DNA from 2 places in the Kribbella sp. CWNU-51 genome. Region 2 is predicted to be linked to the other one. Evidence: riboswitches for the same ligand, from Rfam matches in the RefSeq annotation. Region 2 holds a riboswitch; the other holds the start of a gene.
What was found. Region 2 has a riboswitch for cobalamin ahead of ACXC9Q_RS32975 (SCO2322 family protein). Riboswitches for the same ligand answer to the same signal wherever they lie in the genome.
Positions count from the first base shown of each region.

Region 1 (3,959 bases), on a different contig from region 2:
CATGCCTTGGTGTGCGATCCAGTTGAACTTCCGTATGGGTGTGACGCCCACGAGTTCGGCGATTCCCGGCACGGCGGGAATGCGGAGATCAAACGTGTCCACCGGCTTCGAGAAGGTGATCTCGGATCCGTCAGAGCGACGACCTACGTGATGCCCCTCCCGGACGCGGTGCTGCCCGGCGGCGGGGATTCCGAGCCGGAGCAATTGGTAGCGCAGGCCGGCGGCGAGCTTTCGTGAAGTGGTCGTGAAGTAGATCTCCTTGCCACGAGATACGCTGCCGTCCGTTTCCAGCAGGCCCTGGATCAGCGCATGTGTTTGGGCAGGTGGCAGATGCGACAGCCGACGTGCGATGTGTTTCCGGTGTAGCTGGTCGTACAGGTCCTCGCCATCAAATGGCAGCGTAGGCTCGCCGCTGCCGACGATGCGTCCCGTCAGCCTGTCTCTTCTGGGGCCGCGTCCTGCCGCCCAGTGGATCTGCACGTAGGTATCACCGCGACTGGTCTCCCAGAAATGGATTTCGCGAGCTTTGAGGTACTCGCGCACGAACGACAAGTGTGTGTCGCGCTGCGGATTCCCTGACACACCCCACTGGCTGCCGTTCTTCGACATGTGGCCGTCACCGAGGAGGATGCCATACAGGCGCGCATCGTCCTCTGTCAGACCGTGAACCGGAATGACGTCCGTCGGGATGACCTGCCCGATGTAGTCACCCCTGCTGAGCATGCCGGCCTCGACCCAGGCTGCTGTGACCTTCTCCTTCGCGAGCCACTCGAGCGTGCGCTCATTGCCCTGCTCCATCGGTATGCCTTGAATCGCGTAGAGCGGATGGCCGGTGGTGACAGTGAGTGGCTCGATCGAGTGCTTGACATCGACCTCCACCATCGGGCCGTCCTGGTCGTACGTGAAAGTCTTCGTGACCTCGCGATAGCGACCGCTCGCAGCGAGCACGAGATCGCCCACCTCGATGTCGCGGATCGCGGTTGGGCCGTCTGCAGCGTAAACGAGGGTGTCCGGCGCAAAGCACTGGTTGACCGCGACGGCGGTGTCGTTGGCGATCTTCAGGAACGGTACGACGCCCTGCGACTCACCGTTGGTGCCGCGGATCTTGGCGCCGATCCCGCGGACCGGCGTCCAGTCGTTGCCGAGGCCGCCGGAGTACTTGGCGAGCAGGGCGTTGTTCCGGATGCCGTGGAAGATGCCGGCCAGGTCGTCGTCGACCGTGGTCAGGAAGCACGACGACAGCTGCGGCCGGGTGGTGCCGGAGTTGAACAGCGTCGGCGTGGAGGACATGAACCGGAACGAGCTGAGCAGTTCGTAGAACTGGATCGCGCGCGCCTCCCGGTCGTCCTCGCGCAGCGCCATCCCCATCGCGACCCGGAGGAAGAACGCCTGCGGCAGCTCGAACCGGACCTTGTCGATGTGCAGCAGATACCGGTCGTACAGCGTCTGGAGAGCGAGGAAGGTGAAGTCGAGATCGCGCTCGGGACGGATCGCGGCGGCGAGCCGGTCGAGGTCGAAGGTGGCCAGCTCGGGATCGAGGTGACCGGCGTCGATACCGACCTGGACGTAGCGCGGGAAGTAGTCCGCGTAGGCCGCGGTCATGTCGGCCTGGCTGGCCTGCCGTGGCTCACCGTGCACGCGGCCGAGGGCCTCGCGGCGGATCTGGTCCAGCAGCAGGCGGGACGCGGCGAAGCTGTACTGCGGCTCGGTCTCGACGTAGGACCGGGCGGCCATCACCAGCGCGAGCTCGACCTCGTGCTGAGCGATGCCGTCGTAGCAGGAGCCGAGAGTCTCGTCGAGGATCAGCTCGGGATCGACCGAGTCGAGCCCGTCGGCCGCTTCCGCGACGATCACCCGCAGCCGGTCGATGTCCAATGGCGCGGTGCTGCCGTCGGCGGCGCGCACCGAGAGCGCGGGCCGCTCGGCGATCCCGGCCGGGTCGGATGGTGTCCTGGCCTTGGTCCGCTCTTCGCGGTACAACACATAGGCCCGGGCGACCTGGTGCTCACCGGCGCGCATCAGCGCCAGCTCGACCTGGTCCTGGATGTCTTCGACCTGGACGCTGCGGCGAGTGTCGCCGCGGCTGGTCAAGGCGCCCACGACCCGGCCGGTCAGGTCGGCCACCAGGTCGCGGACCCGGTGGGTCGCGCCGGCGTCGGCGCCCTCGACCGCGAGGAACGCCTTGCTCATGGCAACAGAGATCTTGGTCGGATCGAACGCGGTGCTGCTGCCGTCACGGCGGACGACGGTCAGCTGGATCGGCTGGTCGGTCGTCACCGCGGAGGATGACGAAGCAATAGTCACAGGTGTGCTCTCCACAAGAGTTCGGAGGACCGTTACCGCACGGATGGGCGCATGACGAGACAGGCAGCTCCGGCCGGGAACGCTGCCGCCACGCCCTGCGACCCACCCGCGAGGTCTCGGACCGCACGCACCGGCGGTGCGCGCGCCGGTGGCAGGTATCCGGACTCGCGGACAGTCTCCGCTCACCGTTGCGGGGCAGCTCCGGATTCGCACCGGATTCCCCTGTTGCCTCGGCGTGGCCCACATCTTGTGCTGCCAACCACTCCGAACCACCAGCAGTAGTGATGCTAGGTGGATTGCACTAGATCTTGTGGTAGCGCCACGCCGCGTGTCGCACATGTTGTGGTTTCAGGCTGCGACCGCATAGAGATCCTGGAGCGTCATGATCTCCGAGCCGTGGTGGATGAGCTCGCGGTTGAGCCGGAGCGCGACGTGACCGAACGGCTCACCGGCGTCCAGTTCGGTCGCCTGGCTCAGGCCGACCGTCATCACCTGCTCCTCGTCCAGCGCGGCGATCGAGTCCTGCCAGGCGTCCACCCAGTGCGTCAGCCAGGCGACCGCGTCCCGGGCGTTGCCGTGCAGTGTGATGTCGGCGCGGCCCTGTTGGCTCTCGCCGAAGGTCCACTCCCAGCGCTCGAAGAATGTCTCGGTCAAGTGGGCGATCAGCCAGGCGATCGTCCGTGGCCCGCGATGATCCGGCTCGTCCGGCCACTGCGCCACCCACTCCCCGGATCCGAGGGACCGGAATCCACCGAGGTAGTGCCGTCGTACGACGGTCAGGGCCTCACTGCTCGGACGCCAGAAGTACTGCTCGTCGGTCAGTTGGGCGAGCCGGCCGGACAGCACCATCCAGCTGAAGCCGAGCTGGCCTCGCACCATCGCCATCGCCGATGGTCGGTGCAGGATCTCCCAGTCGAACGGCTCCGGCATCACGATTCATCCCGCTCCCCGTCAGGCGCCTCGATTTGAGACGCGATCGAACATGTGTTCGAATTGTGTCCCGACGGAGAGGAGAAAGTCAATGCGGACGGTGTGTTGGTTCTGGCCTCGACGGCACTGGTCTGCTAGGCGGTTCGATCCGGGTATCGGCCGCCGGGCTGGCGAAGCGCCGCTCGAGCAACGTGAACGCGTCGATCAGTTCGGGCGCCTCGTAGACGCGGTTCCGGCGGCCGTCGGTGAGCTCGCGCAGGACGCGCGTCTCGACCAGGCGCGCGAGTCCTTGGTTGGCGGCCTGTTGAGACCGGTCGATGAGCCGCGCGGCCGCGGCAAGCGTGAGGACCGGGGCCGCGGGCAAGGCGTCGATCAACAGATCGGTCGCGGAGCCTGCGCGGACCGGCGCGGCCCGTTCGCGCCAGGCGGTCTTCAGGTCGGTCGCCGTCTGTTCGAACCGCGCGGCCTCCGCGGTGGCGTGACTGCATGCCATCGCGAACATCTGCAGCCAGGGATTCGCCGCCGACCGAGCCTTGATCGTGGTCGCCCGTCCGACATACCGGAAGGCTGTCAGCGCATCGATGTACTGCGTCGCATGCGTGGCGAGCGACAACGACACCGGCGGCACGGTCCGGGTGATGAGGCCGTCGGCCCGCAGGATCAGGTGGATCAGCGCGCGCCCGGTCCGTCCGTTGCCGTCGGCAAAGGGATGGATCGTCTCGAAC
Region 1 is NZ_JBSXMZ010000044.1:39,290-43,248, forward strand. It holds gene ACXC9Q_RS34445 (ribonucleoside-diphosphate reductase subunit alpha) at 1-2,304, opposite strand, end outside; cobalamin riboswitch at 2,438-2,593, opposite strand; gene ACXC9Q_RS34450 (DinB family protein) at 2,653-3,234, opposite strand; gene ACXC9Q_RS34455 (Fic family protein) at 3,323-3,959, opposite strand, start outside.
Region 1: another riboswitch for cobalamin. It lies ahead of ACXC9Q_RS34445 (ribonucleoside-diphosphate reductase subunit alpha); the one in region 2 lies ahead of ACXC9Q_RS32975 (SCO2322 family protein).

Region 2 (3,959 bases):
TGCCCGCCCGACAGTGCCGTCAACGCCCGATCCCGTACGTCGGCCAGCCCCAGCAGATCCAGAGTCTCCTCAACCCGTCGGCGCATCACGTCCGGCGCGACCCCGAGCGACTCCATGCTGTAAGCGAGCTCGTCCTCGACCGTGTCGGTCACGAACCCAGCCATCGGGTCCTGCCCGACCATGCCGACCACGTCGGCCAGGTCGCGCGGCCGGTACTCGCTGGTGTCCCGTCCGTTGACGAGCACCCGCCCGGCCAGCGTGCCGCCGGTGAAGTGCGGCACCAGTCCGTTGATTGCTCGCAGCAACGTGGACTTGCCGGATCCGGTCCGCCCGATCACCAGCGCCAGCTCGCCCTCGGGCACGGTGAAGCTCACGTCCCGCAGCGCCGGCTCCGCGGCCCCGTCGTACGTCACTGTCACCCGGTCGAACTCGATCATGCGACCGCCCGCCTGACCTGTGGAGGCGCGACCACCGCTGGAGCCAGTCCGATCAGTACGCCGGCAACGGGCACCAGCGGAACGGGTGGAACGACCAACGGGCCGGCCAGCAGCAGTCCGGGGACACCACGTGCCGCAGCGGTGACCATAGCCCCGGCAGCGATCGCACCGGACGCCACGACCAGCCACTCGGGCAGCGCCCACGGATCCGGCCGGTATCGAGTCCGAGTGACCCGCTGACGCCCAACGGCCATCGCTCCGAGCGCCAGCAGCAGTCCGATCGCCAGTGCGGACGCCGCGAGCGGAAACGCCATGGAGTCGGTCAGCAACGCGTAGACGCCGAGCAGGATGCCCAGCAACCCCAGCAGGACGCAGAGGGCGGTGAGACGACGCTGCGCTTGCGGGACGTGCGCCGTACGTCCGTAGCCGCGCGAGTCCATCGCGGCGGCGAGTTCGACCGACCTGTCCAGAGCACCCTCCAGCACGGGCATGGCCGTCGTCCGGAAGGAGCCGCGGGTGCGGCCGCGCAGACGGCGGGCGGCGCGGATGCGACGGGCGTCCGTCACCAGCTGCGGCGCGAACGTCAGCGCCACCACACAGGCCACACCCATCTCGTAGAGGGCCCCGGGCAACGACTTGAGCAGCCGCCGGGGACTGGCCAGTGCGTTGGCGGCACCGACGCAGCAGAGCATCACGGCGAGCTGACCACCGTCGTACAGCGCGGTGAGCAACGCCTCCAGGGTGACCTCGCCGCCGAGCTTCACCCCGTTTGCCCAGTCAGGCAAGGGGATCTGCGGCAGGGTGAACAGAACAGTGTTCCCCTGCGAGCGGGTGGAGAGCAGCGCCTGCAACACCACCCGGAGGCCGATGACCACCAGACCGAGCTTGAGGAACGCGGCGTAGCTGTGTGCCCAGGGAGCATCGGTCCGGCGGGCGGCCACCACGAATCCGGTCACTGCGAGGATCAGCGCCAGCAGGACCGGATTCCGCGTCCTGCTGGCGGCCACGGCCATGCCGAGCGCCCACAGCCACCAGGCCCCCGGGTGGAGTGCCCGGGGGTACGTCAGTCGATCGACAGCACGCACTTACTTGGCTGTACGGCGGCGACTGAGGAGCAGGCCACCACCGGCCAGTACGACGACAACCGCGGCGGCGATGATGATCCCGCCCCACGGAGCGCCGTCGCTGTCCGAGGAGGATGCGACCGGCGAGGGGGAGGCCGCAGGTGCGGCACCGACCGCCGCACCGATCTGCAGCGTCACCGGGGTGTCGGTGGCCGGGACCTGGATGTTCTTCACTTGGTCGCCGCAGCCCTTGGCTGGGTAGCCCGCGATCCCGCAGGTCAGGCCCTTCTCGATCCGGACCGGCGCGACCGCGGCCAGGATCTTCGCGCCGGTCGCCTTCACGTCGGTCACCACACACGTCCCGGTGGCCGGACCCGGAGTCTCACCGCTGGCCGCGTCCTCCGGCGTACCCGGGTCGACCACAAGGGCCACCCGCTTCTTGCCGGTCTCGGCCGGCGTCTTGCCGCAGATCGCCTCGAAATCCCCCGCTGCCCGAGGCACCCGGGGCTTCGCGCCGCCGACGGCGAACCGCCAGCCCTCCACCGCCCCGTCGGCCGGGACGACGGCGTCGGAGCCCTTCTGTGAGAAGGCCCATTGGCCGGAAGCCCACTGGTAGTAGCCCCAGAAGCGATAGCCGTCCTCGGCCTGTGCGGTGGTGGCGACGGTCCCCGCCAGCAGGAGACCCGCCAGCAGGGCGAGGACCAGTCGTACGGTCCGGTGTGCAGTCATCTCGTGTCCTCGATCGGGCCGTGGCCCGGTGGAGGAAGTCCCGCCTGCACCGGCAGGGTAGGGGCCCCACCCGCGGACCACGGCGGGTAGCTGAGCCTGCCTGCGGCACAGTGTTCCGGCTCGCCACCTGAGGTGGCCTACGGTTGCGGGTCAGCGCCGGACTTGGACCGGCTTCCCTGTGACGCAGGCGTGTTCGGACCGAAGCCTACTCTGGCGCGGCCAGACTCATCGGGCCGTAGACCTCCCGGCCGTCCTCCAGCAGGTACACCTGGCCGACACCGCGGTCGGCCAGGTCCCGCCAGAGCTCACCCAGCCAGCTCTCCGCGTCACCCTGTGCGGAGAACTCGGCCCCACCGACCTCACCGGGGTCGACCAGGGCGCCGGAAGCGGTCTCGAACCGCCAGCTCCAGCTCACGAGCCGGGCCGGGTCTGCGGCGCGTTCTGCGCGGTCTTGGCCGGGTCGCGCTCGACGATGCCGCCCAGCGTCTCGTCGATCCGCTTCAGCAGGCTCTCCTCGAGCCTCACCCCGGACGCCTTCACGTTCTCGGTCACCTGCTCGGGCCGGGAGGCGCCGATGATCGCCGAGGACACGTTCTGGTTCTGCAGCACCCAGGCGATCGCCAGCTGGGACAGCGACAGACCGGCCTCGTCGGCGACCGGCTTCAGGTCCTGGACCCGGGTGAGCACGTCGTCGGTGAGGAACCGCTTGATGAAGTTCGACCCGGCCGCGTCGGTGGCCCGGGAGCCTTCCGGCGGCTGCTGACCCGGCAGGTACTTGCCGGTCAGCACACCCTGCGCGATCGGCGAGAACACCACCTGGCCGATGCCGAGCTCCTCCGAGGCCGGCACCACCTCGGCCTCGATCACCCGCCAGAGCATGCTGTACTGCGGCTGGTTCGAGACGAACGGGATGCGCAGCTCCCGGGCCAGCCGGTGACCCTCCTGGAGTTGCTCCGCGGTCCACTCGGACACGCCGATGTAGAGCGCCTTGCCGGACCGGACGACGTCGGCGAACGCCTCCATCGTCTCCTCCAGCGGCGTCTCGGTGTCGTACCGGTGCGCCTGGTAGAGGTCGACGTACTCGGTCTTGAGGCGCTTCAGCGAGGCGTTGATCGACTCGTGGATGTGCTTGCGGGACAGGCCGGTGTCGTTCGGTCCGCCGGGGCCGGTCGGCCAGTAGACCTTGGTGAAGATCTCCAGCGACTCGCGCCGCTCACCCTCCAGCGCCTCGCCGAGGACCGACTCGGCCTTGGTGTTGGCGTAGGTGTCGGCGGTGTCGAACGTGGTGATGCCGGCCTCCAGGGCCGCCCGCACACAGGCCTTGGCCTGATCGTTCTCCACCTGGGACCCGTGCGTGAGCCAGTTCCCGTACGAGATCTCGCTGACCTTCAAACCACTGTTGCCGAGATAGCGGAAGTCCATACCCCTGACCCTACCGGCCCGGTCAGCTGGGCTTCTCGCCGCGCTTGACCATCGGCTTGGGCATCCGCCATCGGCGCATCTGCATGGTCCGCCGGACCGCGTAGAACCCCAGGCCCTTGGTGGACTCTTTCGGGAACTTCACCGTGACCGCCTTCCGCAGCCCGGCCGAGAGTAGGAACCAGTCCGCCGCGATCAGCACGATCATCACCAGGAAGAGCAGGTTGACCACGCCGGCCAGCCACGGGAACTGCGCCGAGAACACCACGCCGATCAGTGACACCGCCAGCAGGACCGGCAGCGCGAACTC
Region 2 is NZ_JBSXMZ010000040.1:101,017-104,975, forward strand. It holds gene ACXC9Q_RS32965 (ABC transporter ATP-binding protein) at 1-437, opposite strand, end outside; gene ACXC9Q_RS32970 (CbiQ family ECF transporter T component) at 434-1,522, opposite strand; gene ACXC9Q_RS32975 (SCO2322 family protein) at 1,523-2,230, opposite strand; cobalamin riboswitch at 2,317-2,448, opposite strand; gene ACXC9Q_RS32980 (hypothetical protein) at 2,436-2,645, opposite strand; gene ACXC9Q_RS32985 (aldo/keto reductase family protein) at 2,642-3,652, opposite strand; gene ACXC9Q_RS32990 (DUF3043 domain-containing protein) at 3,675-3,959, opposite strand, start outside.